Regions from separate parts of the Shewanella loihica PV-4 genome, predicted to be linked through region 1. Evidence: predicted binding sites of a transcription regulator. Region 1 holds the regulator's gene; each other region holds the start of a gene.
What was found. Region 1 encodes LexA, which represses DNA repair genes until DNA is damaged. Its sites were predicted from a motif close to TACTGTATNNNNATACAGTA; they were not measured.
Positions count from the first base shown of each region.

Region 2: a site for LexA is predicted at 1,459-1,478, ahead of SHEW_RS09290 (YebG family protein). Genes of this name have one in related genera too.
Region 3: a site for LexA is predicted at 1,514-1,533, ahead of dinG (ATP-dependent DNA helicase DinG). Genes of this name have one in related genera too.

Region 1 is NC_009092.1:136,009-139,289, forward strand. It holds gene coxB (cytochrome c oxidase subunit II) at 1-610, opposite strand, end outside; gene SHEW_RS00630 (cell division inhibitor SulA) at 1,009-1,518, opposite strand; gene lexA (transcriptional repressor LexA) at 1,515-2,132, opposite strand; gene yrfG (GMP/IMP nucleotidase) at 2,251-2,925, opposite strand; gene nudE (ADP compounds hydrolase NudE) at 3,023-3,281, shown strand, end outside.
Region 2 is NC_009092.1:2,059,090-2,062,370, forward strand. It holds gene SHEW_RS09275 (PqiB family protein) at 1-7, opposite strand, end outside; gene SHEW_RS09280 (paraquat-inducible protein A) at 1-626, opposite strand, end outside; gene SHEW_RS09285 (paraquat-inducible protein A) at 619-1,245, opposite strand; gene SHEW_RS09290 (YebG family protein) at 1,490-1,786, shown strand; gene msrC (free L-methionine (R)-S-oxide reductase MsrC) at 1,804-2,262, shown strand; gene proQ (RNA chaperone ProQ) at 2,535-3,179, shown strand; gene prc (carboxy terminal-processing peptidase) at 3,211-3,281, shown strand, end outside.
Region 3 is NC_009092.1:2,920,578-2,923,858, reverse strand. It holds gene dinG (ATP-dependent DNA helicase DinG) at 1-1,490, opposite strand, end outside; gene SHEW_RS12840 (DNA polymerase II) at 1,629-3,281, shown strand, end outside.

The DNA of each region.
Region 1 (3,281 bases):
AGCCTGGGTTAGCATCCTTCTTTACCGCGAAGGCCGGCACCCACCAGGAGTGGATCACATCTTCCGAGGTCATCAGGAAACGGATCTTACGATTGACCGGCAATACCAGCGGCTTGTCGACCTCCAGCAGATAGTGTTCGCCTTTGGTCTCCTTGCCCTCTATCTGTTCTCTGGGAGTCGCCAGCAGGCTATAGTAGCTGATGTCTTGATCAAAATAGCTGTAGTGCCATTTCCATTGGGAGCCAGTGATCTTGATGGTGAGATCGGCATTGCTGGGATCTTCCATGGCGATGAGAGTCTTGGTGGCCGGGATGGCCATGAGGATCAAGATGACAAAGGGAACGAGCGTCCAGGCGATCTCTACCTTAGTGCTCTCATGAAAGTTTGCCGCGACGGCACCCTTAGAGCGCCTATGGTTGATGATGGCGTAGATCATCACCCCAAAGACGACTAGGCCTATGGCACAACAGATATAGAGAATCGTCATATGAAGGCTAAACACCTTATTGCTGATCTCTGTGACCCCTGATGTCATATTCAGGGGCATATCTGCTGCGAGTATGGTGGGCGTAAATAGCAACGCCAGCAAACAACACAACACTTGCTTCACTAGACTTCTCCTCTGTCAATTGCGAAGGCAACTACAAAGAAGAGCCACACAGTATGTCTCGGCTCTATGCAAACTCTTCAGTTCCCAAAAAAGCAACGATGACTTCAAAGTGCGTCGGTGGTGAATCTCTTGTTCTGCTGGTGGTGACCACGCTTGCACTTACGGCTGAATATATCAGACCAATTTCAGCTACCGTGGGCGAGGTATTACAGGTTCATTTTCGCCGCTCAAGCCGACAACCAAATTGTGCGATATAACAAATAATCGTTGATATCTCTTACTAACTTAATGGCTGTTTAAATATTGATCAAGATCACTTTTATTTTATTTTGCTAAACAAAACAGACACAAAAACGCCCCTTGCGGGGCGTCTGTATGGAAAGGTAGGGCGCGGAATATCAGTGTAGTGAACTGAACAGACTCATGGTTTGGCCGCCGAGATCCTCTTGGGGAAAAGGGTTGGCAGGTAAGTGACCGTTCGCATCTTCGATCACCACTCCCAGGGCGCGGGTATTCTTGGCAACTATCTGTAGGCGACGACTGTCACGGGCATCCAGGGTTTGTGCCCAGCAGATCACCGCACTGGATGTACCACTTGTGAGGGCTTTTTCCATCGCCCACAGGGTTTCGACCTCATCCTTGGTGTGCACCAGTAGGATGCGATCCATACGCACACCGCCGTCGGCCAGCATCTGCTTGTAGCCTATGTTAGGTGGGCTGATCAACACCACCCATTGTCCCTGCTGACTGAGTCTGGCTAGCTCTGGAGTGAGGGCCTGCAGCTCCTGCTTGCCCTGGGTAGAACTTGCCGTAGTCGAGATAGTGTTGCCATCGCCGCGCTTAAGCGAGCTGTCGAGATCGACCCACAGCCCTGGATGACGTGGCGCCATGCCCATTAGGTTGTTCATTGCCAGTCTCCATTTCGAATAACGCCGACGGCCAGGCCTTCGATGCTCAGGCTCTGGGTGGTGAGGTCCACCACGATAGGGGAATACTCTTCATTCTCGGCATGCAGATAGACGGTGCTGCCACGCTTCTCGAAGCGTTTAACCGTTACATCATCTTCCACGCGGGCCACGACTATCTGGCCGTTTCTTGCCTGTTCGACCTTATGTACCGCGAGTAGGTCGCCCTCGAGAATACCTATATCTTTCATACTGTCCCCCCTGACCCGCAGCAGGAAGTCGGCGCTGGGGCGGAACATGCTAGGGTCAACCTGATAGTGTTGTTCCACATGCTCCTGGGCCAGGATGGGCTCACCGGCGGCCACCTGACCTATGAGGGGCAGGCCGAGATCTTCAGGCTCTTCCTCCTGGGTCAGCTTGATGCCACGTGATGTGCCGGGCATGATTTCGATGCAGCCTTTCTTGGCCAGGGCCTTGAGGTGTTCCTCGGCGGCGTTGGCACTCTTAAAGCCTAGTCGACGCGCAATCTCGGCACGGGTAGGCGGCATGCCCGTGTCGGCAATATTGCGTTTTATCAGATCTAAAATCTCGGCTTGTCTCGGGGTTAAGGGTCTCATGATTAATCCTGTCTTTCCATACAGTACCTGTCAGTATATACAGTATTTTATACAGTGCAAGTATTAACCAGATTTTCTCCCAATCCCATCAAGCGATTAGCGCCTAAAGTGTGATTGATTAGCCGAGTCTGGCCTGTTCAAGGGAGAGCAGCAGATGATGGTAATCGTCGATGGCCGGAAAGTCGGCAAACTGCTTGTGAGGCTGCTGGCTGTCGGGATTCTTGATCCCCAACTGGTAGCCGACGCCAGCCTTCTTGGCTGCCTGTAGTATGGGCTCGCTGTCGTCGATAAACAGGCAGCGGCTGGGATCCAAGGAATACTGATTAAACAGGTGACGCCAAAATTGCGGGTGTTCCTTGGGATAGCCGGTGGCGTGACTCGAGAGCATCTCATCGAGCCCGTTAGCCAGATCTGTATGCTCGAGTTTCAGCGCCAGGCTGTGGGGATGGGCGTTGGTGACCAAGATGCGCCGCTTGCTGTGTCTGGCCAGTGCGGTGAGAAAGGGCATGCTGTCCTGACGTAGCTGGATCCGGTCCACTAGAGTGTGGTGCAAAGCCAGGATGTCTAAACCCAGCTCCTGTTGCCAATATTCAAGGCAATACCACTCCAGGGTGCCGAAGACCTTGGCGTAGGCACTCTCCACCAGTTGTTGGGCGTCGGCCTTTGGGATCTGCCTTTGTTCACACAAGGCCTGAGGCACCAGGCTAAGCCAGAAATGGTTGTCGAAATGCAGATCCAACAGGGTGCCGTCCATATCCAGCAGCACGGTATCTATCTTATTCCAGGGAAACATAAAGCGAGTAAAAAAATTCCTTGGTTTGAGTTGTGGATTAGGCCCATCATAGTAAGATTGAGTGGTTAAGCAAACGCCATTTTTATCAGGAAGTTTCATGCCGGACAAAAAGCCGCAGATCCTACATGCCGAAGTTGTTGCCCAGAGCCGTCTGTTTCAGATAGAGCAGGTGCATTTAAAATTTTCGAACCAGGTTGAGCGCCAGTATGAGCGCATGAAGGGCAACGCCCGTGGCGCCGTGATGGTGGTGCCTGTGCATGGCGAGGAGCTATTGCTGGGACGCGAATATGCGGCGGGTACCCACAGCTATGAGCTGGGTTTCCCCAAGGGCCTAGTGGATCCCGGCGAGACCCATG
Region 2 (3,281 bases), 1.9 Mb from region 1:
GTGTCATCTTTCGATTCCAATCGGTCCCAGAGTAAACGCGTGTCTAATACTTTTGCCGCCAGCTGTGTCAGCAGGATCACCAAGGCGAAGGCGGTGGCCGCCGGTGCAGGTTTGGCATCCCAAATCTGTCCCATGTTTATGAGCGCCGCGGTAATGGAGATCACAAACAGATCTAGCATTGACCAGCGGCCTATCCATTCGATGATATGAAAGCCAGCCATGAGTGTCTTTTTCGAGATCGGCAGGCGATAGCTGATCGCCGTCAGATAGAGCGCCAGCCCAAAAATCTTCAACATAGGCACTAAGATACTGGCGGTAAACAGAATAATGGCAATAGGTAATAGGTCTAGGTGCACCAGATGGTTGATGCCGCTGAAGATGGTGTCCTGGCGAACCTGCCCTTGACTGGTCATGATAGTGATGGGGTAGAGGTTTGCCGGAAACAGCAAGATGGCGGCGGTGATCAGTAGCGCCCAGCTCTTCTGTACGCTGGTGCGATCCCGGCTCTGCACCGCTTGTCCGCAGCGCGGGCAGTTACCCTGCTCGAGATGGCACAGAAACTTGCAGGTAGGGCAGTTGGTCAGCCCCAATGATTCGCCTTGAGGAGGCTTGCTGAGCTTACTCATCCAGTACGCCCCACATATGTTCTATGTCATATTCACGCTGCATGAAGATCACCATGATAAACAGCATGGTGAAACAGAAGGTGCCGATGCCAAAGTAGAGGTCGGTGTAATCGGAGAGCTGAAATACCGAGACGAAGATGCTGATCATATAGATCTCCAGCATGGAGAGCTGGGCCAATAAGCTGTGCTGTTTCAGTAGCTTCTTATAGATGTTGCGAAAGAAGGGCACCTTGAGTCGGTACTTGACGATCAGCACCTGAGTCAGAATCGACAGAATAAGCAAGCCGGGAGCGATCACCGCCGCCACTAATACGGCGATGCCCACCACCCAATAACCCTGTGAGGCAACGGCCATGGCGCCGCCGGCTATGGTGGTGGTACGAATACTGCCCAGAAAGTGCATCTCAAGCACAGGGAAAAAGTTAGCAGGGAAATAGAGCACCAGCGCCGTGATACACAGGGCCAACATGCCATTGAGCGAGCAGTAAGGGGTATCATAGAGGTTGGTGTGGCAGCGAGGGCAGAGGGCCCGCACACCCGTTGGCAAAGCGCGTTTTCTCACGACCAGATCGCAAGCACGGCAGAGAACGATACTCTTATCTAACACCTCTGTTTTCATATCTGTTCTGGGGCGCTTCCTGTCATCTAAGGTCATAGCAAGAGTGCAAATTTCTTGATATAGACCAGTAATCTATTGCCTATAAGATATTACTATAGTCAATCTATTGAAATACCTAATAAGGTGGCTCCCAATTCCGGAGCTTATAGTTGCGCAGATTCTAACAGATAAAGTTTGAGACTTGCATAAGAAGTTGTATTTATGAGATTCTACAACTGTATATAAAAACAGTGTGAGGGCGGATATGGCAGTTATAACGAAATTTGTCGTAGTCAGAGAAGGGGTGGAGAAGATGACATTCACATCTAAGAAGGAGGCGGATGCCTACGATAAGATGCTCGATATCGCGGATAATCTTCTTCCTTTTATCGAGCAAGTTGATTTAGGCTTAGATGAAAATGCATTGGAACAACTCTGTTTCTACATGGCAGAACATAAAGATCAGCTCATGGGACTCTTAAAAGGTGGCGCAGTGACTAAGGCAGCACCGGCTAAGAAACCTGCCAAAAAAGCAGAATCAAAAGCTGAAACGAAAACATAAATTGTTAGGAAATTTGTATGAGTACACCTTGTTATACGACGCTTACCCGTCAAGTTGAAGCCCTGTTTAGCGGCGAAGATAATCTCGTTACTGCGATGGCGAACTTCTCGGCGCTGCTTAACGAGCATCTGGATGATATTAACTGGGTTGGCTTCTATATGCTGCAAGGTGAACAACTGGTTCTGGGCCCCTTCCAAGGGAAAGTGGCCTGTACCCGTATCCCTATGGGTAAAGGGGTTTGCGGCACCGCGGCCCAGAGCAACACCACTCAGCGCATTGCCGATGTCCATGCCTTCGACGGCCATATCGCCTGCGATGCCGCCAGTAACTCGGAAATTGTGATCCCGCTGCGGCGCGACGGTCAGGTGATCGGCGTGCTCGATATCGATAGTCCCTCATTCTCTCGTTTCGACGAGGCGGATCAATTGGGGCTAGAGTCCTGCGTAAAAAGTCTGGAAAAGGCTTTATTTGCTTAAACTACAACCAATTTTGCACAATTGATGGTCGCTTTCGTCTGGCGCGCCCTTATAATAGGCCGCTTGATGAATTCAAAAACACGCCGTGACATTTTTCATTAGTTGAAATGAATACATGGCGTTTATTGACTGTAATTGATAAGGTATGTTGGATTGTGTGGTCGCCGCCTTGGGGCAAATAAGCGACCCGATGTCTAACCAATATGAACGACACGCCAGTGCCGACGTTAACCCGGCGAGGTGATAGTCCCTTTTAAACTGTGGAAGTAATGATGGAATCAACAGAAAAGTTGACCGACACCAACGCAATTCTTGCGTATTTATATGAAACATTTCCTTTATGCTTTATCGCTGAAGGTGAAACTAAGCCTCTAAAAATAGGATTGTTTCAAGACTTGGCTGAAAGGTTAGCTGATGATTCTAAAGTCAGTAAAACGCAATTAAGAATCGCCTTACGCCGTTACACCAGTAGCTGGCGTTACCTGAAAGGGGTTAAGGCTGGGGCACAGCGTGTCGATCTCGACGGCAACGAGTGTGGCGAACTGGAACAAGAGCATATCGACCATGCACAGGCTACACTGAAGGAGAGCCAAGAGAAGGCTAAGGCAAAGCGTGCGGCGAAAGCGGCAGCAGAGAAGACAGACAAGTCTGGTCCTAAGCCTGAGAAGAAAGCCTTCAAGAAGCCACTGCCTAAGCGTAGTAGCAAACCAGCGTCTAAAGCGGCTAAGCCACAGGTTGAGGCAAAGGATTTAAGCCCGGCAACACTGACTGAGTTGAAACCAAATCAACGCGTGAGTGTCAAACTAGGTAAATCGCCTGTTGCAGGTGTTGTCCTGGACATCAAGAAAGAAGATGTTCAAGTGCAGTTAGATTCAGGATTAACGGTAAAAGTACCTGTAGAGCATATCCTGTTATAACTGTTCATCGTTTAAAAGGAGTAACTTGTTGATGCGAAAACTCACTCTGGCAGCATCCATTGCCAGCATCTTTGTAGGATTCTCGGCATGGGCGCTGACGCC
Region 3 (3,281 bases), 1.8 Mb from region 1:
GCGTTCTGCTGGAAATCAAACGGACTGTCCATGGCCAGATAGCGACTGCCATCGTTGATGGAGAGTCCTACCTGATGGGTAAAGTGGTTGAAGTTATTCAGTGCCCTCAGGGTAGCGCTACAGAGCACCACGCCGGCGGCCTTCTCCCACAGCAGGGTTTCGAGCATATATCCCACCTCGATCGGCGAGACGTTAAACAGATAGTCGCTCTGTTTGCCTACCAGGTGCTCGACCCAGCGAGCCATGGGGGCGCCCTTGGCGCTGTCTTCCTTGGCCATCATCTTCCACAACTTCTGCAGATTCTCCAGGCGCTGTAACATGAAGCCTGTCTCGCTCAGTAGCTGCTCCGACTGATGCTTAGGTAGCTCGCCATCTTTAATCGCCTCGTTGAGCAGCACCAGCATCTTGTTAAATTGCTTGAGCGCGCTGCTCGATGCCGTGGCCAGGTTTTCCGCCAGCATGGTCAAGGCCGCCGGTAGCTTGCCGTGTTCGAAGCGGATGCGCCGCTCGGGGTTATCAAACTTCGCCGCCTGGCCGTCGCAATATTGGGCGACGCTGGTGAGCAGGCTGGTGAGATCGTTGATGTGATCTAGCATGGCCTGGGCGGGGGCGATAATGTTGTAGCTCTTGAGCTGGTTCTGCAGCTTGGCGCTGGTTTTGCCGACCTTTTCAAGCCAGTCGATGGCGCCCCTGAGGGTCGCCTGGGCACTGGAGAAGTCTCTGGCCACTATCGGCAGGTGATGGGCCTCGTCAATCACATAATAGAGCTCTTCCGGATCTGGCAGAATCACCCCGCCGCCCAGTTCGAGATCGGCAAACAGTAGGCTATGGTTGGCAATCAGTACGTCCCAGGTGTCGACATCTTCACGGGCCTTATGGAAGGGGCAGTGCCTGTGGCTGGCGAGCTGTCTGTGGCAGCTGTGTTTATCGCAGGCGATCTGCTGCCACAGGTGATCCGGCAGCTGCTGAGACAGTGTGTCGCGCTCGCCGTTCCAGCGTCCTTCGTGAAAATCTTTCAGCAGGCCTTGTAAGAGCTCGACCTGGTTATGATCCGGCTTGGTCTGCCACATGGCCATCTGAGTGCCGTCATCGCCGCCGATCAGCATCTCAAGCTTAGAGAGACAGACATAGCGTTGACGTCCCTTTACTAGGCCGAAGGTGAAGTTGAGCCCTGATTGTTTGGAGAAGAAGGGTAAGTCCTTGTTGAGAAGCTGCTCCTGCAGGGCGACCGTGGCGGTGGCGATACAAACCTTCTTCTTGCTCGCCAACGCCAGTGGAATCGAACCTAAGATATAAGCCAGCGACTTACCTATGCCTGTGCCTGCCTCGACCACTATGATGCGTCTATGCTTGTCATATTCACCGGCGAGTGTCTTGGAGATCTCGGCGACGATATAATTTTGTTCCCGGCGCGACCTAAAGTTAGGCAGGGCGGCGGCAATCTCTTTGTAAATCGTTCGGATCTGGGTTTTAACGTCGGCAGATAACATGAAGGCTTAGTGCTGGCAAATAATGCTGTACATAATAACAGTGATTACATAGCCTAAGAAGAGTTGAAGTAAGGAATTCACGACTTATTTGTTGTCGTGTCACCTAATGTGTTGAAATTAATTGGATAATAGCCAGGCTTGCATGATTTAAACACCCCGCTGGTGAGCGTAAAAGGGCGGATCTTAACCCGTCACCACCAAGGCAGCGAATTACATTATTACCTTAGTACGGCTGAAGGGCCGGCTCGGGTCATAGTGCCCAATGGCGAGCGCATCTGTTTTTGTCGCACTCAGGATGAGTTGCGCCTGCTCGGAGACAATCGTGAGAGTGGGATACGCAGTGAGGCGCTTAATCTGACCACCTTCCAAGATGAACCGGTCAGCGCACTCTATTTCGCTAATAATCAAAGCTTTCGTCATCTCAGTCGTATCGCCACCGATAAGGGGATCTCCCTTTATGAGTCTGAACTCAGGGCCGAGCAGCGTTATCTCATCGAGCGCTACATCGCCCTAGACGTAGAGTTTATCGGCCGCTGGCAAAGCCAAGCACTAGACACGCCTACGCTCATCGCCGAGCGGGCCAGACGCAGTGAGCTAGATGTTAATCGAGAAGTTAAGCTGGCTGTGGTCTCGCTGGATTTCGAATGTGCCATGGATGGAGAGCTTTTTAGTGTCGGGCTGTACGGCCAATCGGCCAGCGGCGAGCCCTATCAACAGGTGATCATGGTGGGGGAAGCGTGTGACTCGCCGCCTGAGTATCTCTCACTTGTGCCCAATGAGGCGGCATTAATTAAGTCGCTGCTGGATTGGTTTAAGCTCAATGATCCCGACATCATCATAGGCTGGGCGGTAGTGACCTTCGACCTGGCGCTCTTGTATCGCAGGGCCAGGGCGCTCAATATTCCGCTGACGCTTGGCAGGCTAGGCACTCAGCTTTCTTGGCGGGTCGATAACAAATATCGACCCGAGACCTTAATCTTGCCTGGGCGTGTGGTGCTCGATGGCATCGACTGGCTCAAGGCGGCCTTCTATCAGTTTGACAGTTTTAGTCTGGAATCTGTCGCCAGAGAGTTACTCGGTGAGGGGAAGGCGATTCACAACGTCAGTCACCGCGCCGAGGAGATAGCGACCCTGTTTCGTGAGGATAAGGCGGCGCTGGCCCACTACAATATTACCGACTGTCGCCTGGTGTGGGAGATCTTTGCCAAAACCGATCTGTTGGCATTTGTGATGGAGCGTTCGCGTCTAACCGGCTTAGAGCTTGGCCGGGTCGGCGCCTCGGTGGCCGCGTTTAATAATCTTTATCTGCCCCATCTGCACCGCGCCGGCTATGTCGCCCCCAGCGTGCCGGTCAGCGATGGCATAGAGAGCCCAGGCGGCTATGTGATGGACTCTAAACCGGGTCTCTATCAACATATATTGGTGCTCGATTTTAAGAGCCTTTATCCCTCGATCATCAGAACGTTTTTGATTGACCCAAAGGGGTTGGTGGAAGGATTAAAAGCAGAGGCTAATGCCGGGGTAAAGGGAGTAAGAGAAGGCAATGACACCGTGCCTGGCTTTTTGGGCGCCCAGTTTAGTCGCAACTCGCCTATTCTGCCCGAGCTTATCGCCAGCCTGTCTGCCAAGCGCGAAGAAGCCAAGCGCGAAGCCAACGCCCCCCTGTCGCAGGCGATAAAGATCATCATGAACTCCCTATACGGCGTGCTGGGGTCTCGCGGCTGCGTATTCCACGATGCGCGCCTGGCAAGCTCAATTACCCTTAGGGGTCATGAGATCATGAAGCAGACC